2 linked regions of the Actinospica robiniae DSM 44927 genome follow. The protein of the gene in region 1 interacts with the protein of each later gene in a pairwise test. Links are inferred from orthologs where the notes say so. Each region holds a gene or a part of one and is shown in the gene's direction. Other genes may lie near its edges. The genes, in order: aceE and nth.

Region 1 (15,186 bases):
CGCGCGGCCCGCCTACGGCCGGTGGACCTTCGGGTTCAAGCGGGCCGAGATCCTCTCCGCCCAGGCCAACGGCATCACCCTGCTCGTGCTGGTCGGCGTGTTCTGCTACGAGGCGGTGACCCGGCTGATCAACCCGCCGCCGGTGGACGGCGGGCTGGTGCTCGCCACCGCGGTGGCCGGCATCGGGGTCAACGCCGCGGCGGCGCTGCTGATCAGCCGGGCGAACCGGGACAGCCTGAACGTCGAGGGCGCCTTCCAGCACATCCTCAACGACGCCTGGGCCTTCATCGCCACCGCCATCTCCGGCCTGATCGTGCTGCTCACCGGATTCGACCGGGCGGACGCGCTGGCCTCGCTGGTGGTGGCCGGGCTGATGGCGCGGGCCGGCTACGGGCTGGTGCGCGAATCCTGGAAGATCTTCCTGGAGGCCGCGCCGGAGGGCGTCGACCCGGCCGCGGTGGCCGGCGGGATGCGCGCGCTCGACGGCGTCGTGCAGGTGCACGACCTGCACGTGTGGACCATCACCTCGGGCTTCCCGGCGCTCTCCGCGCACGTGCTCGTCTCCCCGGGCCACGACTGCCACGGCGTCCGGCTCGAGCTCGAGGCGCTGGTGCGCAAGGAGTACGGGATCGAACACACCACCCTCCAGGTCGAGCACGCGGCCTCCGACATACTCACCATCGGCCGCGGGGCCCTGGACGCCGGCCCCCGCCGGGAGGGCCACTGCTCGTGACCGACGGCGCGCCGGGAGTGGCCGTGCGGGGCGGCCCAATCCGTGTCAAGAGGGTGGAATTCGACGCCGATGTTCCTGGTCGATAACGGAATGGTAACTGTCACGCCCTGGTCTTGCCCGGATGGGGATCATTGGGGGAAAGTCGCTTCACCGGCCTTGGCACGAGTTGTCCAGATTCGCCGGTCGAGTGCCTTGCGCAGCACGAGGACTTCCGGACCACGAGGCGGTTCCGGCGGAGACGCCGGCCGGCCGAGGGAGGCGCGTACGTGATCGAGTTCCCCGAGGAGCCGCGCGCGTCCTCGTCCGGGTCCCACGGGTCCGGCCGCGCGGCCCAGCCCGCCACCGAGGCCGAGCTCTGGCTGCGCCGCGAACTGGCCTTCCTGCACCGGGTGGAGCGGCGCATCCTGCGCCGGGCCCACTGGCGCCGGGAGGCCTGGCGGCTGGTCGCCGTCGGGTCCATACTCGCGGTATTCGCGCTCTGCTGGTACCTGGCCGCGGCCGCCACCGGCAGCCCGACGAACAGCGCCTGCCCGAGCAAGGCGGCCACGACCGCGGCCGCGCACAGTTCCACCGACCAAGGCTCCACGCACCCGTCCGGTCCGACATCGAACACGAAGGCCGCCCCGGGCACCGCAGCATCCTGCGGTTCCTAGTTCCAGGCCTGACGCACGTTCCGCTCCGGCCGCGGGCACCCGCCCGCGGTTCCGCAGGGTTCTGCCGGTCCGGCGGCGGGCGGCGAGTTGCTCCGTACGGGTGTCCGCGGGGCCTTGTCGTCACTCTTACGGGCGCCTGACAGGACTAGCGGCCCTCGCGTAAGGTCATCGAGGTATCGAGAAGAGCTTGTACGAGGCATGATGCGCACGGTGCCCGGCTAGACTGACCCCGGCCGAGCACACCGGTTCCGGGCCCGAGGGCGTCGAAGGCCGGAGCCGGCACTCGGGCACCGAGAGCACCGCCGAGCACGAAAACCGCATCACATCACAACTTCAACCAACCGAATCAGGGTAGACGTATCAGGCACCGTGGTGCTGACAGCGACGTCACCGACGGTATGGCAAGGCCGCTGGGGAAGGCGAACCTCGTCCGTACGCCGTGGAGTAGACGCTGTTGCTATCTAAGGAGCCCGACGTGCCCACCCGTGTCACTCGTGGAGTGCTGTACATCCACTCGGCGCCCCGCGCACTGTGCCCGCACGTCGAGTGGGCGGTCGCCGGGGTACTCGGCGTGCGCGTGAGCCTGGACTGGACCCGGCAACCCGCCTCGCCGGCGCTCTGGCGCTCCGAGCTGTCCTGGGAGTCCCAGCCCGGCACCGCCACCCGGCTGACCTCCGCCCTGCGCGGCTGGGAGCAGCTGCGCTTCGAGGTCACCGAGGAGCCCTCGCAGGGCGCCGAGGGGGAACGTTACTCCTCCACGCCCGAACTCGGGGTGTTCCACGCGGTGACGGGCGTGCACGGGGACATCATGATCACCGAGGACCGGCTGCGCACCGCCATGCTGCACGCCACCCGGGGCGCGGATCTGCTGGAGGAGCTGAGCGCGCTGCTCGGCCGGCCCTGGGACGACGAGCTCGAGCCCTTCCGCTGCGCGGGCGACGGCGCGCCGGTGCGCTGGCTGCACCAGGTCGGCTGAGCATCCGGGCCGCGCCGTCCTGGCGGCGGTCCGCGGCCGTTCTCGCCGCTACTTCGCCTTCACGGCCATCCGCTGGCCGCGCTCGGCCAGGGTCTGCGCCGCCGCCGGGGACAGGCCGATGCGCTCGCCGAGCTCGGCGAAGGTGAGCCGGTCGAACCGGCGCGGATCGGTCAGCTCGGCCGCCGCCAGCGCCTGGTACGCGGCGGCACGCTCGGCCGCCGCCTTGAACGCCTCGGTCAGCTTGGTCGCCCGCTCGAGCAGCTCGGCGGGATCGGCCAGATCCTCCAGTCCGAAGAACCTGGCCCGATCGGCTTCCGGCACGGCAGGGTCGAACAGCAAGGGGACCGGGCTGGATTTGGGCTGCTGCTTCACTCGTCCACAGTCTCACGGGTGAGCGGTCCCGTTCAACGACGGCGGTGGGAACGCTCCGCACGGGTGGCCGCCGTTGCAGATGCAACAACCTGCCGGTGCTCCGCGGCCGCGGGTGAAGCGGACGGCCCGGCCGTGGCCTGCTCGGCCCGCTCCTTGCTCCGCGCCCGCTCCGACCTGCTCCGAGACGGCGCCAAACCCGCTCGAACCCGCGCGTCGGTGCTTTCCCGCGCAGGTCGCTCCCGCAGTGCTCCCGAAACTCCAGACACCCGCGGCTCAACTGGCCCGCAGCAGCCGGCGGACCAGCCCCGGCACCTCCTGCGGACCCTCCAGCATCAGATCGGCCAGGTCGCCCAGCGGATCGCCCTCCGTGTTCGCCACGGCCACCCGCACCGCGGTGAACTGCGGAGCCCGCTCGGCCCGCTCGGACAGCGCCTCGAAGCCGGGACGATCGCCCAGGTCGTCGCCGAAGAACCAGGCGCCGGCCAGCTCCGGCAGCCGCGTCAGCGCGTCGCGCACCACGGCACCCTTGTCCCGCTGCACCGGCGGCTTGAGCTCCACCACCATCCGGCCGCGCTGCACCTTCAGCCCGTGCTCGCGCGCGTACTGCTCGACCCACTCCTCGGCGGCCTCGGCCAGGTCGGGCGAGTTGCGGTAGTGCACCGCGCAGGAAAGCCCCTTGTCCTCGATCAGCGCACCCGGCAGCGCCCGCTTCGCCTCCTCCACCGCCACGCCCATCACCTCGCGGTAGGGCGCCGCCTCGGGCAGCGTGTGCACGGTGGCCCCGCCGTCCGGCGAGAACTCCAGGCCGTACAGGCCGTGCAGCTCCGGCCCCTCGCCGCTCGCGCCGGCCTCGGACGACGCGCCGACCTGCCGGGCCAGGAACGCCACCGGCCGGGCCGAGACCACGGCGCAGTAGCCGCAGTGCGCGGCCAGCTCCCGCAGCGCCTCGGGCGCGTCCGGCACCGGCCCGACCTTCTCCGGATCCGGCCCGATGGCGCTGAGCGTGCCGTCGAAGTCGAAGAAGAACGCGGTGCGGCGCAGCTGTTCCCTGTTCATCAGACCCCTCATGCTGCGTGCGGAAACACGGCTGGATGCAGCCGGGTCAACGGTATACGGGGGAGCGGCGGGTGCGTGCCCCCGGCACGCCGGGCCCGGACCTACTATCGGCCTATCAGCCCGCGTCGGCGCCGACCTGACGGACCGCCGGCTCCTCGGCCGCGGGCTTCGGCAGCGTCCGCAGCAGCCCCTGCGCCACCGGGTTGCGGATCAGCCGGGCCGGCGAGGTGCGGCCCCGGCAGAAGTCCGCGAACATCCGCCAGGCCACCGGAATGCGCGTCACCACCCGGTGGAAGAACGCCGGGTGCCGCTCGAACAGCGCCAGCATGGACCGGCCCGCCTGCATCTCCGGGCCCAGCAGATGCTCCACCGCCGCGGTGTACCCGGCGTCGGCCGACCCGCCGTCCTGCCCGACCCGGGCCCGCCGGGCCAGCTCCGCCGCGCTGTGCCCGGCCAGCGCCCCCGACCGCAGCGCGAACGAGATGCCCTCGCGCGTCCACGGCTCGAGCAGGCCCGCGGCGTCCCCGGCCACCAGCACCCGGCCCCGGCTGAGCGGCGAACCGGCCTCCCGGCACCGGGTCAGGTGGCCCGAGTCCGAGACGGTCGGGAAGCTCTCGAGCCCGAGCCGCTTGATGAAGTCGCGGTAGTACTTGCGCGTCCCCTCGCCCTCGCCGCGCGCGGATATCACCCCGACCGTGAGCACGTCGCCCTTCGGGAACACCCAGCCGTACGAGCCCGGCAGCGGCCCCCAGTCCACCAGCACCCGGTGCGCCCACTCCCCGGCCACCGCCGGCGGCACCTGGATCTCGGCCTCCAGCCCCAGATCGACCTGCTCGCAGCGCACGCCGACGTAGCGCCCGATCCGGCTGGCCGACCCGTCCGCGCCCACCACCGCGCGCGCCCGCACCGACGTGCCGTCAGCCAGGTTCAACGTCACCGGTCCGGTCGATGAAGGTTGGTCCACCATGCTGACGGAGGCACCCGTCCGCAGCACCGCCCCGGCGTCCACCGCGGCCTTCGCCAGAGCCAGGTCGAACTCCGCCCGGTTCACCAGCACCAGCAGGTCCCCGGCCTTGTCCCGGCGGGTGCGCTCCTTGGCGCCGTCGTGGGTGAAGGTGATCGCGTCGATCCGCTGGCGCACCGGGACGTCGAAGCCCTCCGGCAGCGCGCGGCGGGAGTAGCCGATCAGGCCGCCGCCGCAGGTCTTGTAGCGCGGCAGCTCCGCCTTCTCCAGCAGCAGCACCCGCCCGGCTCCGGCCTCGGCGGCGCTGCGCGCGGCGTTGGCGCCGGCGGGCCCGGCGCCCACCACCACCACGTCCCACAGGTCCGATTCCGCCGTCTCGCTGAGGTCTTTCGGAGCTTCGATCACGGGTGAAGGGTAATCGGCGTTCGGCGGGGTGCGCAGCTTGACGACGCAGGGTCGGTTAAGGTCACCGAATGTGACGCTGACCCGGGCGGCCGCGGGCGTGCGGCACTACGTGAGCCGCGCCCCGGCGACGTTCATCTGGCTGGTGGTCCTGACCATCACCACGTACATCATCAGCCGCTTCCACCCCGCCTTCCGCGACCACTTCCTGCGCCAGCGCTCCACCAACCTGCACGAGCTCGGCCGCAACCCGATCAGGGTCCTGGTGAGCAGCGCGATGTGGATCGACGGCGGCGGCCTGTGGATCTACTACCTCCTCTACAACCTCTTCCACGTCCCGGTGGAGCGGATCCTGGGCACCGGACGCTGGCTGGTGGTGGTCATCTCGGCGCACGTGGGCGCGACGTACCTGAGCGAGGGCGTCGTCTACTGGGAGGTGAGCCACGGCTACATGTCCTCGCGCGCGATCTTCACCCTCGACGTGGGCGTCAGCTACGCCCTCGCCGGATCCGCCGCGGTGCTCGCCTTCCTGATGGCGAAGCCGTGGTGCTATCTGTACGGCGGGATGCTGCTCGCCTTCTACGCGTACAACCTGATCACCGGCGACACGTTCACCGACCTCGGCCACTTCACCGCGGTGCTGATCGGCTTCTCCTGCTACCCGCTGACCCGGATCACCGACTACCGCTGGGACCCGATCGCCGTCTACCGGTCACTGCGCGCCCGAGCAGCGGCGAAGCTCTCGCAGTAACAGGCTTGTGGGGTCCCGTACCCTTTCCGCATGAGCCCCCGTTCCACGAGCCGAAGTGTCGGCGTCAGCCTCGGCGTCGCGTCCTCGACCTGCTTCAGCGCCTCCGGCACCTTCGCCAAGGCGTTGACGGACGCAGGCTTCAGCCCGCTCGAAGCGGTGTGGATGCGGGTGCTCGGCGCCTGCGCGCTCCTCGTCGTGGCCACGCTCGTGCTGCGCGGGCCCGCGGCGTTCACCCGGATGTGGCGGGACCGCACGGTCGGACGCGCGGTGGTCACGTTCGGACTCGTCGTCGTGGCATCGTGTCAGGGCCTGTACTTCGTCGCGGCGAGCCGGCTGCCGGTGGGCATAGCGATCCTGCTCGAGTTCACCGGCCCGGTCCTGGTGGTGTGTTACCTGCGCCTGATCCGCCGTCAGCACGTACGCCCCGCCGCGTTCGCCGGCATCGGCCTGGCAATGGTCGGCCTATGTTGCGTTGTCCAGATCTGGACCGGCATGCAGCTCGACGCGGTAGGCCTCGCCTGCGGCCTAGGCGCGGCCGCGGGCAACGCCACGTACTTCGTCATACTCGACAAACTCACCGGCACCGTGGACGCACTCACACTCACGTCGGGCGGCATGGTGGTCGGAACGGTGGCGCTCGCGCCCCTGGCCACCCCGTGGGACGCGCCCTGGCACCTGCTCGGAGGCACGGTGGACATCGGCAGCAACCACGTCGCCGGCTGGCTCGTGGTCGCGCTGCTCATACTGGTGAGCACGGTGATCGCCTACGTCATCGGCGGCATGGCCGTCCAGCGCCTCTCCGCCCCCGTGGCCGCGGGCGTGTCCTACGTCGAGCCCGTCAGCGCCTGCATCCTCGCCTGGATCCTCCTCGGCGAGCGCCTCGACGCCGTCCAGATCATCGGCGGCCTCGTCGTCCTCACCGGCGCCTACATCGCCCAGAGCGCCGCCCAGCCCAGGGTTGGCGAGGTGCTCATGCCCGACGCCCTCATCCCCACCCCCGCCGAATCCCCGCGCAGCGGAGCGAAGTGACGTAGCGCGGGGGATCGGGAGTCCAGAGGGCGGAGCCCTTTGGTGTGAGGGGCGCGGGGGCCATGCCCCCCGACCAGCACGGCGTGGGTGGGCGCTACTGGGTTCGAACCAGTGACATCCGCCTTGTAAGGGCGGCGCTCTACCGCTGAGCTAAGCGCCCGGAACGGCCCGTCGGGGCCGGTGCAGTGCCCCAGTGTAGCGGCACGGGTGTGGGGCCTGGCCACGCCACTTTCCCGGTTGTCCGGGATGTGGACGGCCGGCCGGCTAAATCCGGACTTTCCCCGGCCCGGGCGCCCAGTGCAGGCCCCAGCCGTAGGCGGCGTCGATCTCGCTCTGGTAGCCGGGGAAGAACTTGCTCTCGGTGCGCAGGGCGAACTCGGCGCCGCCGCGCTGGATCATCACCGCGGCGCAGCTCCTGGCCTTGCTGGTGCTCTGGCGGTCCAGGTTCAGGCTCAGCGCGGGACCGCTGCTGGGGTAGAGGGTCAGGGTCGCGCCGACCTTGGTCAGGTCGTCGGAGCCGCCGGCCAGCAGGACGAAGATCAGCACGCGCTGGAAGTGGCCGCTGTGGTCCATGTTGACGAACAGGTTCTCGCCGGTGGACGAGCCGGTGCGGTCGTCCCGGTCGAGGCGGATGTAGGGCGGGCGGGCGAAGTCGCCGTTGCGCTGGCCGGCGGCCTGGACGACGCCGCGCTGGCCGTCGGTGAACTGGTAGAGGCAGCCGAGGTCGAGGTCCACCTTCGGGCCGGCCGCGCCGCCGGCGCCCATCGCCGGCTCGATCCGGCGGCGGAACGGACGGCCGCGGCCGCCGGCCTCCTCGGGGCCGCTCCAGCGCAGGTTGACCCGCAGCGTGCCGCTGGCCGCGCCGATGCGCGAGAGCGGGATGTCGCCGACCGCGGCGTTCAGACCCAGCCGGTTGAACGGCGCCTGGCCGCCGCTGTTCCAGTCGATCCCGGACACGGGCCCCCACCTTCGCCACTCGGCCGCTCGGCTCCGGGCCCGCACGGGCCCAGGCACAGTATGCCCGCCGCGGACGCCCGGGACGCCTCGCGCGTGGCGTACGCGGGCGCGTGGGGGGCGTGCGGAAAGGAAGTACGGCGGCTCCGGATCTGCCGGAGCCGCCGTGGATGAGCCTTCTCTCGCCTTCGCTACGCGGCCAGGCCGGTCAGCGCCTCGCGGTACGCGGACAACGGCCTGGCCTCGCTGATCGGATTGACCAGGGACCAGCGCAACACGCCGTCCGGGTCGATCAGGAAGCTGCCGCGCCCGGCGCAGCCGCGGGACTCGTCGAACACGCCGTAGCTACGCGCGACCGCGCCGTGCGGCCAGAAGTCGGAGAGCAGCGGGAAGCCGAAGCCCTCCTGGTCCGCGTAGCCGCGCAGGGCGTGCATCGGGTCGCAGGAGACGGCCACCAACCGCACCCGCTCCCCGTCGAACTCCGCTCCGGCATCCCGCAGCGCCGCCAGCTCGCTGCCGCACACCCCGGAGAAGGCGAACGGGTAGAACACCACCAGCGTCGACCGGCCGTCCGGCGCCTTGCCGCCGACCTCGGTCTCCGCTCCGTGCTGGTCCTTGAGCGCGAATCGCGGTGCCGGCCGACCCGCCGGCAAGCTCACCGCTTGCCCACCTTGGCCTTGGGCGCGACCAGCCGGGTACCGGCCCAGTCCCTCCCGGCCGAGACCGAGCTGGTCTGGGTCAGCCCCGCGGTGGGCGCGGCCTCGCCGATGTCGCTCGGTTCGATATGGCCGGGCCGCCCCGCCTTGGGGGTGAGCAGCCAGATGTGGCCGCCGTCGGCGAGCGCGGTCAAGGCGTCGACCAAGACGTCCACCAGGTCGCCGTCGTCCTCGCGGTACCAGAGCAGAACGGCGTCGGCGACGTCCTCGTAGTCCTCGTCGAAGAGCTCGCCGCCGGTGACCGCCTCGATCTCGGAGCGCAGCTCCTCGTCGCAGTCCTCGTCGTAGCCGATCTCCTGGACCACCTGACCGTCGGTGAACCCGAGGCGGCGGGCCGCCTGGTGCTCACCGTCGGTCTCCGCGCGGTCCGCGGTGGCGCTCACGAAGGTGTTCCTCCCCGTCTGGGTGCCGGGCGTCGCGTCCTGCGCGGCCCGGATGCTGTTTTCATCCACGCGGCTAGTCCACACGGGCAACGCCCAGGACGCAAGTACCCCGCACCCGTTGCGCTCACAATGCGGCTCACCAACCCGGCCTGGTGTGGATCCGGCGGGCCGAGTTCGCCACCTGCGGGCCCGACGGCGCGGGGGTGAGGACCGGGGCGGGGACGGGGTTCGGCGGGGCCGCGACCGCGGCCGCCGGATGTTCGATCACCGCGTCCGGACCCGGGTAGAGCAGCTTCGTGCTCCCGTCGCGGAACTGGACCAGATAGGGCGGCGCGCCGTCGCTGCCGCGCACTTCGAGGATCTTGCCGAGCTGTTCCGTGGTGCCCAGGTGGTTGGTGTGGATGTGGAGGGTGTCGCCGATCACTGCACGCATGTGAGCCGCCTCTCGCGCGCTTTGGTTCCGATACTTGTGCCCCGGTGGTGCGGGCTCATGCCGTTCGCCGCGTCCGTTCACTCCAGTGTCGGGGCAGCGGCCGGGGGGCGCGCGCTGCGCGCAGTGACCGAGTGGTCACCACCCGCGCGCGACCCTTCCTCCTGGAATACAGCGCAACCGGGCCATTGCCAACACTTCGGCGCCGATCGGTCCAAAGCCCGCGCTCGGGCGGCGGTTCCGCCGAGGAATACGAGGACGTCCGACAATCGGACTCGACGCGCCCCGAAGCGGCCATTCGGAGTGGCATGTGACCCGATAAGGGTCGGTTACCCCCCGGTAGAGATGACGAGGGGAGCTCGTCCGTACGACCATGGGGAGGAACGAGGTACCGAACAGTAGGACGCACGCGGCGGCCCGAACCGCCGACCCGCGCGCTTCGCGATCACTTCTAAGGACGAACGTGGCTAGCGGACGAGAGCGCTTCTCGATCATCAGTGACGGCCTGCCGAGCCAGCTGCCGGACATCGACCCGGCCGAGACCGGCGAGTGGATCGACTCCCTGGACGCGGTCGTCAACGAACAGGGGCGCCAGCGGGCCCGCTACCTGATGCTGCGCATGCTCGAGCGCGCCCGCGAGCACCAGGTGGGCGTCCCGGGCCTGCGCTCGACCGACTACATCAACACGATCGCGCCCGAGCGCGAGCCGTGGTTCCCGGGCGACGAGGACATCGAGCGCCGCATCCGCGCGTACATCCGGTGGAACGCGGCCATCATGGTCTCCCGGGCGAACCGGCCGGGCATGGGCGTGGGCGGGCACATCGCCACCTACGCCTCGGCCGCCTCGCTCTACGAGGTCGGCTTCAACCACTTCTTCCGCGGCAAGGACCACGGCGAGGCGGGCGACCAGGTCTACTTCCAGGGCCACGCCGCGCCGGGCATCTACTCCCGCGCCTACCTCGAGGGCCGGCTCACCGAGGCGCACCTCGACGGCTTCCGGCAGGAGCACAGCCACACCCCGGGCCTGCCGTCCTACCCGCACCCGCGGCTGATGCCGGGCTTCTGGGAGTTCCCGACCGTGTCGATGGGCCTCGGCCCGATCAGCGCGATCTACCAGGCCCGGTTCAACAAGTACCTGTACAACCGCGGCCTGTCCGACACCTCCCGCTCGCACGTGTGGGCCTTCCTCGGCGACGGCGAGACGGACGAGCCCGAGTCGCTCGGCGCCCTGTCCATCGCGGCGCGCGAGGAGCTGGACAACCTCACCTTCGTGATCAACTGCAACCTGCAGCGCCTCGACGGTCCGGTACGCGGCAACGGCAAGATCATCCAGGAGCTCGAGTCCACCTTCCGCGGCGCGGGCTGGAACGTGATCAAGGTCATCTGGGGCCGCGACTGGGACAACCTGCTGGCCCAGGACGTCGACGGCGCGCTGGTGAACAAGATGAACACCACCCCGGACGGCCAGTTCCAGACCTACTCGGTGGAGTCCGGCGCGTACATCCGGGAGAACTTCTTCGGCGGCGACGCGCGGCTGCGCAAGATGGTCGCCGGGATGAGCGACGAGGAGCTGCGCCACCTCTCCCGCGGCGGCCACGACTACCGCAAGGTGTACGCGGCGTTCAAGGCGGCCCGCGAGCACGTGGGCCAGCCCACCGTGATCCTCGCCCACACCATCAAGGGATGGACGCTGGGCAAGGACTTCGAGGGCCGCAACGCCACGCACCAGATGAAGAAGCTGACCAAGGCGGAGCTCAAGGAGTTCCGCGACCGGCTGCACCTGCCGATCACCGACGAGCAGCTCGCCGCCGACCTGCCGCCGTACTTCCACCCGGGCGCCGACTCGGAGGAGCTGCAGTACCTCAAGGAGCGGCGCGCGGCCCTCGGCGGCTACCTGCCCACCCGCCAGGTGCGGCCCAAGGCGCTCAAGCTGCCGGGCGACGCGGTCTACGCGGACCTGAAGAAGGGCTCGGGCAAGCAGTCGGTGGCCACCACCATGGCCTTCGTGCGGCTGCTCAAGGACCTGATGAAGGACAAGGAGATCGGCGCCCACTTCGTGCCGATCATCCCGGACGAGGCGCGCACCTTCGGCATGGACTCGCTCTTCCCGACGGCGAAGATCTACTCGCCGCACGGGCAGACCTACGAGGCCGTGGACCGCGAGCTGCTGCTGTCCTACAAGGAGTCGAAGCAGGGCCAGATCCTGCACGAGGGCATCAGCGAGGCCGGCGCCACCGCGTCGCTGGTCGCGGCCGGCACCTCGTACGCGACGCACGGCGTGCAGATGATCCCGATCTACATCTTCTACTCGATGTTCGGGTTCCAGCGCACCGGCGACCAGTTCTGGCAGTTCGCCGACCAGATGGGCCGCGGCTTCGTGCTCGGCGCGACGGCCGGGCGCACCACGCTGGCCGGTGAGGGCCTGCAGCACGCGGACGGCCACTCGCACCTGATCGCCTCGACCAACCCGGCCGTGGTGGCCTACGACCCGGCGTTCGGGTTCGAGATCAGCCACATCGTGCAGGAGGGCCTGCGCCGGATGTACGGCTCCTCGGCCGAGCACCCGCACGGCGAGGACGTGTTCTACTACGTCACGGTCTACAACGAGCCGGGCGTGCAGCCCGCCGAGCCGGCCGGGATCGACGTGGACGGCCTGCTCAAGGGCCTCTACCGGTTCCAGGCGGCGCCGGAGGGCCCGGCCGACCGGCCGCGCGCCCAGCTGCTCGCCTCCGGTGTGGGCCTGCCCTGGATCCTCAAGGCGCAGCAGCTGCTGGCCGACGACTGGGGCGTGTCCGCGGACGTCTGGTCGGCCACGTCGTGGACCGAGCTGCGGCGCGAGGCGCTGGCGGTGGACGAGCACAACTTCCTGCACCCGGAGGAGCCGGCGCGCACCCCGTACGTCACCGAGATCCTCGGCGCCACCGATGGCCCGGTCGTCGCGGTGTCCGACTTCATGCGCGCGGTGCCGGACCAGATCGCCCAGTGGGTGCCCGGGGACTACACCTCGCTCGGTGCGGACGGCTTCGGCTTCGCCGACACCCGCGGCGCGGCCCGGCGCTTCTTCCACATCGACGCCGAGTCCGTGGTCGTGGCCACCCTCGCCCAGCTCGCCAAGCGCGGCGAGGTCAAGCGGGACGCGGTGGCCGAGGCGATCAACCGCTACCAGCTGCACGACGTGAAGGCGGCCGGCGCCGGCCCGACCGGCGGCGACGCCTGATCCACGGCTCTTCGAGCGCACCCCGCCGCGGGTGACGGGTTCCCCTCACGGACCCGTCGCCCGCGGCGTTCGCGTTCTCCCACCATCGGGTCGTGCTCAGTGCATGCAGGTACCAGACGTTCCGCACGTGGCGGGCCGGTGAACTCCGGTGTGCATCCACGGGTTCTTTGAATGTCAGGATCGTGATGCCGGCTGCGCGAATCAGGGCACACCGAGCCAGAAGCGGACACGACACGTGACGCGCGGCTCTGATGTCAGACGTCTGTTGACTGATGCGGGAGGTCCCGCCATCCTGGCTGGATGCTCGACATCCGACTGATCGAGGGCTTGGCGCTCGCGGTCCTCCTACCCTTGTGTTTCAGCCGGATCCGCGGCTCCGACTGGGCCTCGGCGGCACTGGCCGCGGCCTACGCGAGCTATACCGTGCTCCCGATATACGCGCGCTGGCAGGCCTGGGTCGCCGTGTGCATGTCAGCGTTCTGCGCACCGGTTGTCCGTCGGCTGCTGGTGTCCAGGGGTTCGGCCCGGACCGCAGAACATCAGGGCACTGAGGAACCCGGTCCGAGCCGGCGGGAGCGGGCGGCGGCGGCCGCGGCCGGGGTCGGCCGCTCGGTGGTCTTCGCGCTGCCTGCCGCGTTCGCCGCGCTGACCTTGGGCGCCACCCCGCTGTGGCGCTCGCTCGGGCGCGCGCTGGAGAACGACCGGCTCGCGGTCACCGTCAACGGCGCCGCTGCCGCGCTCTTCCTCGGCGGCCTGGCCACCGGCGTGGTGCTGCGCCGCTTCTCCAGCGTCACCACCGGCCGCGCGCAGGCCGTGCTGGGCGGCGGGACGCTGTTGGGCTGGCTCGAACGCACGCTCTACTTCGCCTTCCTGCTGGCCGGGCAGCCGACGGCGGCCGCGTTCGCGCTCACCGCGAAGTCCGCGGCCCGCTTCCCGGCGCTGCAGCGCGACGAGGAGGGCCTGGCCGAGTACTACCTGATCGGCAGCCTCAGCTCCTTGGTGATCGCCGTGGTCTCCGCCCTGCTCACAAGGCTGGCGCTCGGGATGGCAGCCGTTTAGTCGGCTTTTGCAGCATGATGTATGCATGGTTCTTTCCGACCACGTGCTCATCCGACTGTTGGCGGAGCTTCGACTACCTCCGAGTGACTATGTCGTCACAGGGAGCGGACCTCTGCTCGCATACGGGTTGAAGACAACCGTCCACGATCTGGACCTGGTGGCCCGCGGAGAGGCCTGGCGCCGCGCCACCGAGCAGGGCCGGGTCACCTTCGCCGCCTCCGGCCTGGGCCTTCGCGTCGAGTTGTTCGAGGGCCGTATCGAAGTGTTCGACCATTGGCTGGCCGGATTCACCGACGTGGACGCGATGATCGACGCCGCCGTGCGCGTCGAGGGCATCCCATTCATGTCACTCGCCGACACCCTGCGCTGGAAGCGCGGCCTCGGCCGGGCGAAAGATCTGCCCGACATCGCGCTGCTCGAGCACAGCCTGGCCGTCGCGGCCGGCTGACCTGCCCGATCGCCGCGCCGCGCTAGAGATCGAACTGCATGGAGATGTTCGTCTCCCGGAAGCCGAGTGAGGTGTAGAGCTCCCTCGCGGCCGTGTTGTGGCCGAACACGTGCAGGCCGACGCTCGCGGTGCCGTGCTCGCGGGCCCAGTGGAACGAGGCCCGCATCATCGCGCGGCCGTAGCCGCGCCGGCGCTCCTGCTCGTCCACGACGATGTTGAAGACGAAGGTCTCCATCGCCTCGGCCCGGTGGCGCAGCATCAGGAAGAGCGAACCCACCCGCCGGCCGGTCGCGGCGTCGCGGACGGTGTAGAGATACGAACCCTGAGTCTGCAGGCCGTCCGGAAGGGCAAGCAGGTACTCGCCTTTGGCGTAGTCCAGCGCCGTCTCCGGCGTGCATTTTCCGGTTCTGATGTGGTGGGCCGCCTGCTCCCGCACCGCCCACACGACGAAGTGCGCGAACTCGTCCTGTGACATGGGGTCCAGCACGATCGCGGGGGAGTCCATGGCCGAGAGTCTACGCAGCCGGCGGATCCCGGCCGTGGGCTTCACGACGGTGCTAACGACGCGGCGGGAGCCCTCGGCATGAGACGGACGTCACGTTCCGGAGCGGCGGCGTCGGCGGGTCGGCGCGCGCAGGAGTCGCGGGCGCCACCCGCGGCGTCGAGGCGGTCGGCGGATCTGCGAAAGTAGAGCCGTGGACACCTCGCAAGCGCATGCGCAGCCGGATCTCGGCGACGAACAGCCCGGTCGGGAGAGTCGGGAGAACCGGGTAGCGATGGTGCGTCGGCTGGAGAAGGCCACCGGTTCGCTGGCCGCCGCGGCGATCGCGCGGATGGAGGAGAAGTTCGCCTGGTACCGCAACATGCCGCCGGAGAACCGGTCCTGGGTGGGCCTGGTCGCGCAGGCCGGCATCGCCGCGTTCACCGAGTGGTTCCGCCACCCCGACCAGCGCGCCGCCGTGTCCGCCGACGTCTTCGGCACCGCGCCGCGGGAGCTGACCCGGGCGGTCACCCTGCAGCAGACCGTGCAGATGGTGCGCACG
Region 2 (14,720 bases), 1.7 Mb from region 1 along the record:
CAAGGGGCGTGCTGCAGCAGGGCGGACGGCGCGGAAACCGAGCGCGCACAACGAGATCGTCTAGCGGGCATGCACAAAACCTGTTCTTCGCATGTTTGGTGATTGAACCGCCATGGAAGATCAGGGGCGGGAGGGCTCGTTGAAGTGGCGAGAGCCCACGCCACTACGTGCAGGTAATGGACGTCAAGATGGTGTCGAGACCCATGCCTCGCCTCCCGTTCGGACTGCTGCGCACCCACGATGAAGGGTCTCTACATGAAGGTTTTGCTGCCAAGTCGACGCGTCGTCCGCGTCGGCGCGGCCGTCACGCTCGCCTCCGCCGCGGTGTCTGCCAGCGTGATGCCGGCCCAGGCCGCCACGTACCCGGTCGTGAACTTCAAAGTGTCTGCCGGCGCGACCTATACGAGCGGCACGGCCACCTTCTACAACCGATCCGTCATCCTGACCGGTGCGGACCGGGCCGAAGCGGGCGAATGCCGATGGACGGCCGTGTACACCTTTGACTCGGGCGGCAAGTTCCTCAACGAGGACATCTCGGGCCAGGGCTGGGTCTGCGGCAACGGCGGCCCCAACAACGCGACCTTCACCATCAACGTGGCCGCTGATCAGGCGGGCGGCGCGGCCTACATCGAAGTGCTGCTGATGGGCGGAGACAATCTCTCAGGTACCGGCCAGTGGGGGACGGTGCTCAAGACGAACGACTTCTCCCGTACGGCCAGCTGAGATTCACCTGGCGCTGACCACCACTGCTTCGAAATGGTCTGTGACATCGGCGAGAGACGTTGTTGCCACTCGTCTGCGGGCAGACCCTCGAATCCTGCGCGGCGACGTGGTTGCCTGATCAGGCAGCCGCCCTTGGAAACCCGCACTGAGCCCCGCGCATGGGGGTGCTGGAAAACTTCAGGGCCAGTGACCATAAGCAGGTCACTGGCCCTGAACAGCGTCGGGGTGGCGGGATTCGAACCCACGACCTCTTCGTCCCGAACGAAGCGCGCTACCAAGCTGCGCTACACCCCGGCTGTGCCCCGCTAGCTTAGCGGAGAGTCCGGCTGAACCGGAAATCCATTGTCGTCTTCCGCTGCGCCGCAGCTCACGACGGGCGTCGGCGGGTCCGGTGGGGTATGGCGACGCGGTGGCGGGCGGGCGGCGGGGGCGGCTAGTGGCGGGGGACGAGGGTGAGCAGAGAGGCTTCCGGCGGGCAGGCGAAGCGGACGGGAGCGAAGCGGGAGGTGCCGCAGCCGGCCGACACGTGGAGGTAGGACGTGCGCTCGTTGGGGGCGGTGTGGGTGTTCAGGCCCTTGACCCGGTCGGTGTCGAGGTCGCAGTTGGTCACCAGGGCGCCGTAGCCGGGGATGCACAGCTGGCCGCCGTGGGTGTGGCCGGCCAGGATCACCGGGATCCCGTCCGCGGCGAAGGCGTCCAGAGCCCTGAGGTAGGGGGCGTGGGTCACGCCGAGGGTGATCTCGGCGTCGATGTCCGGGCCGCCCGCCACCAGCTCGTAGCGGTCGCGCTTGACGTGCGGGTCGTCGAGGCCGACGAAGGCGAAGCGGCGGCCGCCCAGCTCGAGGGCGCCGCGGGCGTTGTTCAGCTGGAGCCAGCCGTGCTTGGCCAGGCCGGCCTCGAGCAGCTGCCAGTCGTTCTGCTCGCGCTTCTTGCGCGGGGCGTGCGAGAGGTCGCCCCTGCGCAGGTACTTCGCCGGGTTCAGCTTCGTGGCCTGGTAGTAGTCGTTCGAGCCGAACACGAACACGCCGGGGACGCGCAGCAGCGGCTCGAGCGCGTCGAGGACCGGGCCGACCGCGTCGGGGTGGGAGAGGTTGTCGCCGGTGTTCACGACCAGGTCGGGCTCGAGCTCCGCCAGGGACCTGAGCCACTTCTGCTTGCGCCGCTGACCCGGGACCATGTGGATGTCCGAGACCTGCAGGATCCGGATCGGATCGCTGCCCGGCTCGAGCACCGGCAGCTCGAATCGGCGCAGCCGGTAGAAGTTGACCTCCACGCCCGCCGCGTAGCCCAGGCCGGCCAGACCGACCGCCGCCACGCCCAGTGGTACCGCGATCTTCTTGCGCACCGGTCCATGCTAGCCCGGCTCGCCCGCGGGAAGCGGCGCTCGGGCCCGTCGCGCACAATTGCGTACGCTCCCGGAGCCGGTTCATGACACTCTTGTGTCATGACCACGACGACTCTCAAGGATCGGCTCCGGGCCGATCTGACCGCCGCGATGAAGGCGCGGGACGCTCTGCGTTCGGCCACCATCCGGATGGCGCTGACCGCGATCACCAACGAGGAGGTCGCCGGCGCCAGCGCGCGCGTGCTGACCGACGACGAGGTGCTCAAGGTCCTCGGCCGGGAGGCCAAGAAGCGCCGCGAGGCCGCCGAGGCGTTCGCCGGGGCGGGCCGGGCCGAGCAGGCCGCCCGTGAGGAGGCGGAGGGCGAGGTGATCGCCGAGTACCTGCCGACGCCGCTCTCCGACGAGGAGCTCGACTCGCTGGTCGCGGCCGCGGTGGCGGAAAGCGGAGCCGAGGGGCCGCGGGCGATGGGGGCCGTCATGAAGGTGCTCACGCCGCGGGTGGCGGGCCGGGCCGACGGTTCGCGGGTGGCGGCGGCGGTGAAGGCCGCGCTGAGCTGAGCCGGAGAACAGGCGTCTGACACGCCGTAGGGGCCGTACCGCCGAGCGGTACGGCCCCTACGTGTTGTCAGGAGCGGTGCAGGGCGCTAGAAGACGCCGCCGAACAGGCCGCCGTTCCCGTTCCCGCCGTTGCCCCCGTTTCCGCCGTTCGCGCCGTTTCCTCCATTGCCGCCGTTGGCCCCGCCGACTCCTCCGTTGGCCCCGCCGGGAGGGGGGCCGGCGTTCCCGCTGTTGTCGAAGCCGACTGGCGGGGTGAAGTCCTGGGGAGTGGTGCCGGCGAGGGCGGCCGTCATGGCCTTGTTGAAGATGGGCGCCGAGATCGAGGCGCCGGCGACCTGGCCCGAGTAGTACGTGGAGCCGATCTGCATGCGTGCCATCGTCGACTTGGAATTCCAGTCGATGAAGCCCGTCCACACCGCGGCGGCGAGTTGCGGGGTGTAGCCGTCGAACCAGGTGGCCACGCCGAGGTCGGTCGTGCCGGTCTTACCTGCAACCTCACGGCCGTCCAGCGGGACCCTCGTCTTCGCCGTACCGTGCTCGACCACGCCCTGGAGCAGGTACGTCAGTTCATTGACCGTGTTCGTGTCGAGCACCTTGGCGCAGTTCTCGGCCTGCGCCGGGTACTGCTTGCCGGAACTGTCGCTCACGGCTGTGATCACGTACGGCTGGCAGTAGGTGCCGCCCGAAGCGAGGGTGGCGTAGGCCTCGGCCATCTCGACCACGGTGATGTTGTTGGTGCCGAGGGTGAACGACGGGATCTGCAGCAGTGCCTTGCCGTCGCCCGAGTCGTTGTCCTGGGTCACGCCCATGGACTTGGCGATCGTGGCGGGCTGGCACAGTCCGGTCTTCTCCTCGAGTCGGATGAAGTACGTGTTCACCGAGTTGGCGAAGCCGTCGATCATGTTCGTCGGGCCGTTGGTGTCGTCGTCATTCGACGGCGAGTACGGCTTCGTCTCACCCGGCTCGGACCACGGCACCGAGGTCTGGCCGTTGGCGCACGCGGCGAACGTCGTGCCGGTGTCCTGGATCTGGTGCGGCGCGTCGATGGTCATGCTCGGGCTGATGTTCTGCTCGAGCGCGGCGAGGCCGACGAAGATCTTGAACGACGAACCGGCTTGGAAGCCGTTGGTCCCGGCGTGTTCGGGGTCGGACGTGAGGTTGATATAGGTCTGGCCTGCGCCGTTGCCCATCGGTTTGGACTGGGCCATGGCGACGATCGCGCCTGTCCCGGGCGTCGCCTCGACCATCGCCGAGGCCACCTTGTCTGTGGAGTAGACGTATTTCTTGATGGCGGCGTCGGCGGCGGTCTCGTTCTTGGGCACCATCGTGGTGGTGATGTTCAGGCCGCCCTTGCTCCACATCGCCTCGCGCGCGGCCTTCGTCGCGCCGTACGCGGCGTCGTTGATGAAGGTCTCGTAGACGTAGTTGCAGAAGAACGCCGCGGAGCCCTGCGCGGTGATGCAGCCGTTGTGCGGCGTGGTGGGCTTCAGGTTGAGCGGTTGCTTCGCGTACTTGGCGGCCTGCGCGGCGGTGATGTAGTGCAGCGACGGCAGGGCCATGTCCTGGAGCACGATGTTGCGCCGGGCCAGCGCCTCGGCCGGATGCTGCAGCGGGTCGTACATCGACGGGCTGTTCACGATCGCGGCCAGCAGCGCGGCCTGCGGGACGGTGAGCTTCGCGGCGGAGGTGGAGAAGTAGCGCTCGGCCGCGGTCTCCACGCCGTAGGAGTCGTTGCCGAAGTAGACGATGTTCAGATACCGCTCGAGCAGTTCCTGCTTGGACATCTGCTTCTCGACCGCGATCGCGTCCTTGAGCTCGACGATCTTGCGGTCCAGGGTGTCGGCGACGGCCGCCTGCTGCGCCGCCTTGTTCTCGCCGGCCTCGACCTCGAGCACGTTCTTGACGTACTGCTGGGCTATGGAGGAGCCGCCCTGGAGGGAGCCGCCGGAGGAGTCGTTGACCAGGGCGCGCAGGGTGCCCTTGAGGTCGATGCCGCCGTGCTGGTAGAAGCGCTGGTCCTCGATGGACACGAGGGCTTCCGGCATCGCCGAGCTGATCTTGGTCAGGGGCACCACGACCCGGTTGCCGCCCAGGTCGTCGTCCCACGTGGTGGCGATCACCGAGCCGTCCGCGGCGAATATCTGGGTGCGCTGCGGCAGCGTGGGGGTCTGGAAGTCGACCGGCAGGCTCTCGAACCCGTCCGAGGCGGACTTGGCGGTCAGCCCCGCGGCCGCGGCCCCGGGCAGCACCAGTCCCGCGATCAGCAGGCCCGCGGCACCGCTGATCGCGACGAATATGCCCAGATGGGACATAAGGCGGCCGAAACCGCCCAATCCGGAATAATCGCGCCCTGACTTGACCATGGCAAAAGGGTACTTTCCCATTCCCGCCCGTGGGCGGCCTGGGGGCCGCAGGCCGGAACTGTGGCCCACTTGCGACAGGCCGCATAGTCCGGACGGGCCATCAGAGATTGACCAGGATGGGGGCTGTCGCGCGATGTCGCCATTCCGTACTGTCGTGCTTACTGAGGGAAACCGAAACCGTAGGGTCTCGGGGACGCTCGGCACCGGGCAGGCCGTCCGAGCAGGACGGTCGAGGTCGAACGTGAGCAATGCGGCTAGTGCGGAAGCCGCTTCCTCACTCCGCGGGGGCGGTCACGCGGATGAGGAGGCGAAGGGGAGCCTCGAGTGCGGAGAGGACTGCACCGGAAATGGCGTGGGTTGAGGATTGGACCATAGTCGCGGGGTGCCGGGGGATGGACCCGGATGAGCTGTTCGTTCAGGGAGCGGCGCAGAACCGGGCGAAAGTCGTGTGCGCGACCTGTCCGGTGCGCACCGAGTGCCTGGCCGACGCTCTCGACAATCGTGTCGAGTACGGCGTGTGGGGCGGGATGACCGAGCGTGAGCGGCGCGCGCTGCTGCGCCGCCGGCCGGAGGTCCACTCCTGGCGGCAGGTGCTCGAGGAGAAGCGGGACGCGTACTTCGAGCGCACCGGCACGATGCTGATCGTGCCCGAGCCGGGCCAGATGCTGCCGGCCCAGCGCGAGGCGGCCGAGATCGAGGCGCTGACCGAGGACCTGGCACAGCCCGCGCCGGTGGGGTGAGCGGGCTGAGCCGGTCCGCGGCCGAGTTCTACGCGGCCGCGCCGTCCGACCCGGCCGTCACCAGCCGCAGGCCCGCGAGGTCGTGCACGTCCTCCGCCAGCGCGGGCAGCCGGAGCAGGTTGATGCCCGGGTGGCTCGCCACGAAGCGGTCGGCCAGCTTCGTCTCCCGACGGCTGAGCTCCACCCGCTCCGCGTGCAGCCGAAGCAGCCCTCCGGCCAGCGAGTGCTGCGGGCTCGAGTGCTGCGGATCCGCCGGGGCGTCCAGCTGCTCGGCCGCCGCGAGGGAACGCTCCGCGGTCAGGTCGGTCAGCCGAGGGTGCACCCGGTTGAGCACCAGGCCGGCCAGCGGCATGCGCTCCTCGGCCAGGCGCCGGGCGAAGTACGAGGCCTCGCGCAGCGCGTCCGGCTCCGGCGCGGCCACCACCACGAACGAGGTGCCCTTCGCCTGGAGCAGCCGGTACGTCGCCTCGGCCCGCTCGCGGAAGCCGCCGAACATGGTGTCGAGCGCGTTGACGAAGGCCTGCACGTCGGCCAGCAGGCCGGAGCCGAGCAGCTTGCCGAGCGCCCCGGTGACCAGGCTCACCCCGCCGGTCAGCAGCTTGAACGCGCCGCCGAGGCCGCCGACCTTGGCCGGCGCCGACAGGATCTTGATGAACTTGCCGTCGAGGAACGAGCCGAGCCGGTTCGGCGCGTCCAGGAAGTCGAGCGCGGAACGGCTCGGCGGCGTGTCGACGACGATCAGGTCCCATTCGCCCTTGTCGTAGAGCTGGCCGAGCTTCTCCATCGCCATGTACTCCTGCGTGCCGGCGAAGCTGGCGGAGAGCGACTGGTAGAACGGGTTGTCCAGGATCTGCTGCGCCCGGCCGGCGTCCGCGTGCTCGACCACGATGTCGTCGAACGTGCGCTTCATGTCCAGCATCATCGCGTGCAGACGTCCGCCGGCCGCGGTGTCGATCCCCTGCACCGGGCGCGGGGTGTTGTCCAGCTCGGTCAGCCCGAGCGACTGGGCGAGGCGCCGGGCCGGATCGATGGTGAGCACGACCACGTCCCGGCCGCGCTCGGCCGCGCGCAGCGCGAACGCCGCGGCGGTGGTGGTCTTGCCGACGCCGCCGGAGCCGCAGCACACGATGATCCGGTTGCCGCGGTCGTCGAGCAGGGCGTCGAGATCCAGGTTCGCGGCCACAGTCGGCACGGTCACGCTTCCACCTCACTGTCCGGGCCCGAGGGCGGGTTCACCGAGTCGCCCATGAGCTTCCTCACGCCGCCCCCTGGCTGCGCAGCGCCCGGGCCAGCCGGTCGAGGCCCACCCGGTCCACGCCCTCGTTCAGCAGCGGCAGCTCGTAGATCGGCGCCTCGTTCGCGCTCAGGGCCTCGCGCTGCTCCTGCTCGAGCAGCACCCGGCGGGCGTGCTCGGTGGCCAGGTCGGCGAGCGCGTCCACGATCGGCGGCTGGTCCAGCTTGACCGGGGCGAGGCCGGCGGCCAGTTCGGCCCGGTCCACGCCCTCGCCGGCGGCGCGCTTGAGCTGATCGTCCGTCAGCACCACGTCTCGGGCCTGGTTCACCACGATCCCCCCGACCGGCAGCCCGGCGTCGCGCAGGCCGGCGATCCCGTCCAACGTCTCCTGCACCGGCATCTCCTCCAGCAGGGTCACGAAGTGCACGGCGGTCTGCGCGCTGGTCAGCACCCGCATCACCGCGTCGGCCTGGTTGCGGATCGGCCCGACCCGGGCCAGTCCGGAGACCTCCGAGTTGACGTTGAGGAACCGGGTGATCCGACCGGTGGGCGGCGCGTCCATGATCACCGCGTCGTAGTGGAAGGTGCGCCCCTCCTCGGTCGAGCGCCGGCGCACCGCCTCGCAGGTCTTGCCGGTCAGCAGCACGTCCCTGATGCCGGGCGCGACGGTGGTGGCGAAGTCGATCGCGCCGAAGCGCTTGAGCGCGCGGGCGGCCGGACCGAGCTTGTAGAACATGTCCAGGTACTCGAGCAGCGCCTGCTCCGGGTCTATCACCAGCGCCCAGACCTCGCCGCCGCCGGGCACGGCCGCGATGCGCCGCTCCTCGTAGGGCAGCGGCGGCGCGTCGAAGAGCTGGGCCACGCCCTGTCTTCCCTCCACCTCCACCAGCAGCACGCGCGCGGCGGGCTGCCCGGTGCCGCCGGGCCGCTTGGGCGAGCGGCCGGCCAGGGCGAGCGCGAGGGCGCCGGCCACCGTGGTCTTGCCGGTGCCGCCCTTCCCGGTCACCACGTGCAGGCGGACGCCGGGCCAGTCCCTGGCTGAGTCGGAGCGGGCATTGGTCACCATCCGAGCGTAACCCTTGCCCCGTGCTCAGTGCCGCCAACGGGGACGAACCCGGGTGCGCGCTCGTTCCCGCCGACGCGTGATCTGCGTCCGTCCGAGTAGGGCTGCGAGAGACGATCGGGCGGGGTGAGGCGTTACGGTAGGCCCCATGGCGAAGAAGTTCGAATACGCGACGGTGCCCCTGCTGGTGCACGCCACCAAGCAGATCCTGGACAACTGGGGCCAGGACGGCTGGGAGCTGGTCCAGGTCGTGCCGGGCCCGAACCCGGAGAACCTGGTGGCCTACATGAAGCGCACGGTGTCGGACGGCGGGGGAGACTCCTGATGTCCGACGGCAAGCACCCGGAGGAGCGCCTGGCCGAGCTCGGCCTCAAGCTCCCCGAGCCGGCCAAGCCGGTCGGCGCGTACGTGCCGGCCCTGCGCAACGGCTCGCTGGTCTACACCTCCGGCCAGCTGCCCACGGTCGACGGCGCGCTGCCGGCCACCGGCAAGGTCGGCGGGGTGGTGAGCCCGGAGGAGGCCAAGGAGCTGGCCCAGCGCTGCGCTCTGAACGCGCTGGCCGCGATCAAGGCCGAGGTGGGCGATCTGGCCAAGGTGCGCCGGATCGTGAAGGTGGTAGGTTTCGTGGCCTCCGTCCCGGACTTCACCGCCCAGCCGGGTGTGGTCAACGGGGCGAGCGAGCTTCTCGGGCACGTCTTCGGCGAGGCCGGGGTGCATGTGCGCTCGGCCGTCGGCGTCGCGGTGCTCCCGCTCGACGCGCCGGTCGAGGTCGAGCTCGTCGTGGAAGTCGACTGAGCGTGACCGAGCGGGCCACGCTGGTCCTCGCGCCCAACCCGTCGCCCTACACCTTGGAGGGCACGAACACCTGGGTGCTGTGCGAGCCGGGGTCCTCCGCCGCGGTGGTGGTGGATCCCGGCCCGCTGGACGAAGGGCACCTGGCGGCGGTGGTCGCGGCGGCCGAAGGGCTCGGCGCGCGCGTCACCCAGATCCTGCTGACGCACGGTCACCCGGACCACGCCGAGTCGGCGCGGCGCTTCGCCGAACTGACCGGCGCTCCGGTGCGTGCGCTCGATCCCGCGCTGCGGCTGGGCTCGGAGGGCCTCGCGGACGGCGACGTGGTCGACGCGGGCGGGCTCGAGCTGCGCGTCGTCGGCACGCCCGGGCACACCGGCGACAGCCTTTCCTTTCTGCTCCCGGCCGATCGGGCGGTGCTGACCGGCGACACCGTGCTCGGCCGCGGGACGACACTGGTCGCCTATCCGGACGGGACGCTGGGGGACTATCTCGACTCGCTGCGCACGCTCCGCTCGTCCGCGGCCCGGCACGAGTTCGACACCGTGCTGCCCGGGCACGGGCCCGTGCTCGACGACGCGGTGGGCGTGCTCGACTTCTATCTACGGCATCGGGCCGAGCGGCTGGCCCAGGTCGAGGCGGCGCTCGCGGCGGGTGACTCCTCGGCCGCGGAGGTGGTGCGCCGGGTGTACGCGGAGGTCGATCGGGCTCTGTGGCCGGCGGCCGAACTCTCGGTCCGGGCTCAGCTGCACTATCTGGATCCGGCCCGGTTCGACTGACCGGGCCGTGGGCCCCGCCTGAATTTCGGCTTACAAACGTTCACCGAAGTGTTACGTCAGCGTACGCCGGTTTTCCGGATTCCGGGCTGCGCCGTCCGCGAACGCGCCCGCGAGCGGCCCCTGGTCCGGGGCCGCTCAGCGGGCCCGGCGGGCCAGGCGGACGGTGTCGAGCAGGACGACGGCGCGGGCCTCGAGCTTGATCCAGCCGCGCTGGGCGAAGTCGGCCAGCGCCTTGTTCACCGTCTCCCGGGAGGCTCCGACCAGCTGGGCGAGCTCCTCCTGGGTCAGGTCGTGCGAGACCTTGATGCCGTCCTGCTCCTCGCCGGCCGGCTGGCCGAAGCGGGTGGAGAGGTCCAGCAGCGCCTTGGCCACCCGGCCGGGCACGTCGGAGAAGACCAGGTCGGCCAGGGTCTCGTTGGTCCGCCGCAGCCGCCGGGCCATGGCCTTGAGCAGGGCGCGGGCGACCTCGGGCCGGGCCGAGAGCCAGGGCATGAGCTCGGCGTGGCCGAGCGCGAGCAGCTTGGTGGCGGTCAGCGCGGTGGCGGTGGAGGTGCGCGGCCCGGGGTCGAACAGGGAGAGCTCGCCGAACATCTCGCCGGGGCCCATCACCGCGGTGAGGTTCTCCCGGCCGTCGCCCGAGCTGCGGCCGAGCTTGATCTTGCCCTCGACCACCACGTACAGCTGGTCACCCGGGTCGCCCTCATGGAACAAGGCGTCGCCGCGGCTCAGCACGATCTCGGTCATCGACTTGAGCAGGGAGGCCGAGGCCTCCTCGTCGAGCGCGGCGAACAGCGGGCTCCGACGCAGCACGTCGTCCACTGGCCAACCCTCCAACAGTCCTCGCGGACACTAAGGTCTCCGTTGGCCGGTGGCTGTCCACTCGACCTCGAATTCCAATCTGTTATGTCGTTGCCCCTCCAGTGTGGCCTACGACACCGCCTAACACCTAGTCGGGAACCGGGCTCGCGAGCGGCCCGATCACGTCTCTTAAGAGTGCGTGAACGAGCACGGGAAGAGCCCGGGAACGGCAGGGGGGCTTCGGCGCGTTTTGTTCTCTAGGGTGCGGATGTTCGCATAGCCGAGACCGGCGCCCGTAGGCTTGGCTCCTGGGCCCGGGCACGAGACCCGAGCCGTTGCGGTAGTCGGTAGGTACAGCGGTGGTCGGCCGAAACGGCCGTGGTCGGTGGAAGGTCGGCGAGGCGAGCGTGACGGAGCGCAAGGCGGGCGGCAAGCCCGAGTCCCGCGTGGCGCTGGTGCGCCGGGCCCGGAAGATGAACCGCGTGCTGGCCGACCTGTATCCGGACGCCCACTGCGAGCTCGACTTCCGCAACCCCCTCGAGCTGATAGTGGCCACGATCCTGTCCGCGCAGTGCACGGACGTGCGGGTGAACCAGGTGACCCCGGGCCTGTTCGCGCGCTACACGACCGCGGAGGAGTACGCGCAGGCCGAGCGGATCGAGCTGGAGGAGCTGGTCAGGCCCACCGGCTTCTACCGCAACAAGGCCAGGTCGATCATCGGACTGGGCCAGGCGCTGTGCGACCGCTTCGGCGGCGAGGTGCCCGGTCGGCTCGAGGACCTGGTCACGCTGCCCGGCGTGGGGCGCAAGACCGCCAACGTCGTCCTCGGCAACGCCTTCGACGTGCCGGGCCTGACCGTCGACACCCACTTCGGCCGGCTGGTGCGGCGCTTCGGCTGGACCGCGCTGGAGGACCCGGTCAAGGTCGAGCACGCGATCGGCACGCTCTTCCCGCGCTCGGAGTGGACGCTGCTCTCGCACCGGCTGATCTTCCACGGCCGCCGCGTCTGCCACTCCCTCCGGCCCGCCTGCGGCGCCTGCCCGCTGGCCGCGATGTGCCCCTCGTACGGCGTCGGCGAACTCGACCCGGTCAAGGCCGAGGCGCTGCTCAAGCCCGCATCCGCGCGCGAGGCGGCGGCCTTGGCCGAGGTCCGCCGGCAGCAGGCCGCGGCCCAGGTCGCGGTGGTGGCCAAGCCCCGGCGAGCCTCGGCCTCGGCCGCGCCGGCCGGAAAGGCCCGGTGACCGGAGCGTGCCGATGCCGATGCCGTCGCCGGGCGATGTCCAGTTCGCCGACCCCGACGCGCTGCCCGGCTGGCTCAGCCCGCTGGCCCGCGCGACGCAGGAGGTCGCCACCGAGGCGGACTGGATGGACCGGCCGCAGCTGCGCCGCTCGGCCTCGAAGCCCGGCGAGCCGCGTCGCTCGGCCGTGCTGCTGCTGTTCGGCGAGGGACTTCCGCACGGCCCGGACATGCTCATCACCGAGCGCGCCGCCACGCTGCGCGCGCACGCGGGCCAGGCGGCGTTCCCGGGCGGCCGGCTCGACCCGGCCGACGGCGATCCGCACGGCGAGGGCCGGATCCGGGCCGCGCTGCGCGAGGCACAGGAGGAGACGGGGGTGGATCCGGCGGGCGTGAGCGTGTTCGGCGTGCTGCCCGAGCTCTACCTGCCGCCCAGTGACTTCCTGGTCACCCCGGTGCTGGCCTGGTGGCGCTCGCCGGCGCCGCTGCTGGCGGGCAGCCCGAGCGAGGTCGCCCGGGTGTGCCGGGTGCCCCTGGCGGACCTGGTCGATCCGGCCAACCGGATCCGGGTGCGCCATTCGTCAGGATTCAACGGCCCGGCCTTCGTCGTGGGCGAACTGCTGGTCTGGGGCTTCACCGCGGGCGTCCTGGACGCGGTGCTCCGGCTCGGCGGCTGGGCGAGGGACTGGGATGAGAAGGCCGCGGCCTTCGACCTGCCGCTCGACCTGAGGGAGTTCCGGAGCGCACATGGACCTGCTTGATCTCATCATCATCCTGATCTGTGTCGGCTTCGCGATCTCCGGCTACCGGCAGGGCTTCGTCGTCGGCGTGATGTCCTTCATCGGCTTCGTCGGCGGCCTGCTGGTGGGCGTCTGGCTGGTCCCGGACGTCATGCGCCGCTTCGAGTCCTCGCTCGTGGTCTCCACCATCTCGCTGTGCGCGGTGCTCGCCCTGGCCGTGCTCGGGCAGGTGCTCGCCACCTCGCTCGGCGGCCGGGTGCGCCGGGAGCTGACGTGGCGTCCGGTGCAGGCGGTGGACCAGGGCGCCGGCGCGGTCGTCTCCGTGGTCTCGGTGCTGCTGGTCTCCTGGTTCCTAGGCCTCGCCCTGGCCACCTCCTCCATGCCGGTGGTGGTCTCCCAGGTGCACCAGTCGCGGATACTGGCCGGCATCCAGCGGCTGCTGCCGGCCGACTCGACCACCTGGTTCCACTCGTTCTCGCTGGTGCTCGGGCGCAGCGGCTTTCCCCAGGTGTTCGGGCCCTTCACCCAGGAGACGATCGCCAACGTGCCGGCGCCGGATCCGGCCGTGCTCAACGAGCCCGGCGTGACCGCGGCGAAGAACTCGATCGTGAAGATCGTGGGCGACGCGCCGAGCTGCGGCAAGCAGATCGAGGGCTCCGGCTTCGTCTTCTCGCCGCACCACGTGATGACCAACGCGCACGTCGTCGGCGGCGTGAGCAACCCGACGGTGCAGATCGGCGGCGAGGGCACCCCCTACCCCGCGAAGGTCGTGCTCTACGACCCCGAGCGGGACATCGCCGTGCTCTACGTCAAGGACCTCGACGCACCCTCGCTGCAGTTCGACACGAGCGGTAAGGCCGATGACAACGCCGTGGTGGCCGGCTTCCCCGAGGACGGCTCGTTCACGGCCGTACCCGCGCGCATCCGGCAGGAGATGGACGCCCAGGGCCAGGACATCTACGACCAGAACACGGTCACCCGGGACATCTTCTCGCTGTATTCGACGGTGCTTCAGGGCAACTCCGGCGGCCCGCTGCTGACCGCGGACGGCGAGGTGTACGGGGTCGTATTCGCCAAGTCGCTTCAGGACTCTGCCACGGGGTACGCGCTCACTGCGAGCCTGGTGCAAGGCGATGCCCAGCGCGGCATCGACGCCACCGCGCCGGTCGACACGGAAGGTTGCGCCGTGTAGGTTCGCGGACTGATCGGATAATCGTAAGGGGGGGCCATGCTCGGCCATTCGCATTCGACCAGCGGTGTGCTCACCTGGGGGGCCGCCACCGCGGCCGCTCCGGTGGCCTGGTGGTCGGATCTGCTGAGCCATCAGAAGCTGACGCCGGCGGACATCGTGCTCGGCACGTTCGCCACCGCCGGTGCCGCGCTGCTGCCCGACCTCGACCACCCCGACGGCTCGATAGCCCACTTCCTCGGGCCGGTCTCGCACCAGTTCTGCAGGCTGGTGGAGAAGATATCCGGCGGCCACCGGCACGCCACCCACTCGTTCCTCTTCGTCGCCCTGGTGACCTTCGGCACCTGGGAGGGCGCGCACCACTGGGGCCGGCCGTTCGTGCTGGCGATGATGTACATCCTGCTCTCGCTGGCCGTGCGCGCGCTGCACCTGTGCCCGCCCGGAAAGGGCATCCACTCCTGGGGCGTGGTGGTGATCATCGCGGCCGTCGGCACCTTCGCGACCTATCAGTACCTACCGGCCAACCCGGCCTGGCTGCCCGCGGCGGTCGGCCTCGGCGCACTGACCCACCTGGGCGGGGACTGCATCACCAAGGAGGGCTGTCCGCTCTTCTGGCCGGTCAAGATGCGCTTCGAGATACCGCTGATCAAGCGCACCGGCAACAAGTTCGAGACGGCCTTCCTCACCCCGCTGTTCGCCGTCGCCGGTATCGCCCTGCTCGTCATGGCGGTCCGCAACCCGCGCTAGCCGGTCTCGCGCCGGCCGGCCTCGGCCGCGATCCGGCGGGACCCGCCCGCCGTCAGCGGTCCGGTTCCTCGTCCCGCAGCCAGCCGAGCACCTCGGCGGTGAACGTGTCGGGCGCCTCCTCCTGCGGGAAGTGCCCGATGCCGTCGAGCAGCCGCCACCGGTACGGGGCGTTCACGTGCACCCCCGAGCCGCGCGCGGTCGAGTCGAGCACCGCGCGGTCGAGCGCGCCGTGCAGGTGCAGGGTCGGCACCTCGGTCAGGGCCCGCATCCGCTGGTGGTAGCGCAGCCCGTCCGGACGCACCAGGGAGCGCACCTGCCAGCGGTAGTACTCCATCGCGTTGTGGGCGACGCCCGGGATCTGGATCGCCTGCCGGTAGCGGCTCTCCACCGTGGCGTCCGGCCAGCCCGGCCG

What was found.
Region 2: the proteins of aceE (region 1) and nth interact in binary tests that used the Escherichia coli proteins (3 or more experiments, as listed by UniProt). The link is inferred for Actinospica robiniae DSM 44927 from one-to-one orthologs.

The regions. Positions count from the first base shown.
Region 1 is NZ_KI632511.1:7,325,984-7,341,169, forward strand. What follows is about bases 9,569-12,836. They hold aceE (pyruvate dehydrogenase (acetyl-transferring), homodimeric type), read left to right. Parts: upstream 9,569-9,882; coding sequence 9,883-12,636; downstream 12,637-12,836. Outside these bases: ACTRO_RS31495 (cation diffusion facilitator family transporter), read left to right, coding at 1-733; ACTRO_RS31500 (hypothetical protein), read left to right, coding at 1,000-1,386; ACTRO_RS31505 (DUF3145 domain-containing protein), read left to right, coding at 1,862-2,362; ACTRO_RS31510 (hypothetical protein), read right to left, coding at 2,411-2,734; otsB (trehalose-phosphatase), read right to left, coding at 3,008-3,790; ACTRO_RS31520 (geranylgeranyl reductase family protein), read right to left, coding at 3,906-5,159; ACTRO_RS31525 (rhomboid-like protein), read left to right, coding at 5,230-5,907; ACTRO_RS31530 (EamA family transporter), read left to right, coding at 5,938-6,936; ACTRO_RS31540 (hypothetical protein), read right to left, coding at 7,201-7,893; ACTRO_RS31545 (redoxin domain-containing protein), read right to left, coding at 8,082-8,549; ACTRO_RS31550 (DUF3052 family protein), read right to left, coding at 8,546-8,989; ACTRO_RS44985 (DUF1918 domain-containing protein), read right to left, coding at 9,126-9,422; ACTRO_RS44225 (hypothetical protein), read left to right, coding at 12,937-13,695; ACTRO_RS31570 (hypothetical protein), read left to right, coding at 13,823-14,143; ACTRO_RS31575 (GNAT family N-acetyltransferase), read right to left, coding at 14,166-14,648; ACTRO_RS31580 (helix-turn-helix domain-containing protein), read left to right, coding at 14,920-15,186. UniProt on the Escherichia coli protein: Component of the pyruvate dehydrogenase (PDH) complex, that catalyzes the overall conversion of pyruvate to acetyl-CoA and CO(2).
Region 2 is NZ_KI632511.1:5,662,226-5,676,945, reverse strand. Bases 9,918-12,719 are described here. They hold nth (endonuclease III), read left to right. Parts: upstream 9,918-10,802; coding sequence 10,803-11,636; downstream 11,637-12,719. Other genes in these bases: ACTRO_RS24005 (MarP family serine protease), read left to right, coding at 12,380-12,719; ACTRO_RS24010 (NUDIX hydrolase), read left to right, coding at 11,650-12,393; ACTRO_RS24020 (Crp/Fnr family transcriptional regulator), read right to left, coding at 9,918-10,416. In the rest of the region: ACTRO_RS24070 (hypothetical protein), read left to right, coding at 256-723; ACTRO_RS24060 (metallophosphoesterase), read right to left, coding at 1,157-2,068; ACTRO_RS24055 (GatB/YqeY domain-containing protein), read left to right, coding at 2,168-2,626; ACTRO_RS24050 (transglycosylase domain-containing protein), read right to left, coding at 2,713-4,989; ACTRO_RS50430 (WhiB family transcriptional regulator), read left to right, coding at 5,337-5,729; bagB (ArsA family ATPase), read right to left, coding at 5,758-6,927; ATPase BagA, read right to left, coding at 6,986-8,029; Sp36 family protein, read left to right, coding at 8,175-8,351; ACTRO_RS24030 (RidA family protein), read left to right, coding at 8,351-8,821; ACTRO_RS24025 (MBL fold metallo-hydrolase), read left to right, coding at 8,818-9,597; more of ACTRO_RS24020, read right to left, coding at 9,733-9,917; more of ACTRO_RS24005, read left to right, coding at 12,720-13,564; ACTRO_RS24000 (metal-dependent hydrolase), read left to right, coding at 13,601-14,308; ACTRO_RS23995 (alpha/beta fold hydrolase), read right to left, coding at 14,361-14,720. UniProt on the Escherichia coli protein: DNA repair enzyme that has both DNA N-glycosylase activity and AP-lyase activity. The DNA N-glycosylase activity releases various damaged pyrimidines from DNA by cleaving the N-glycosidic bond, leaving an AP (apurinic/apyrimidinic) site.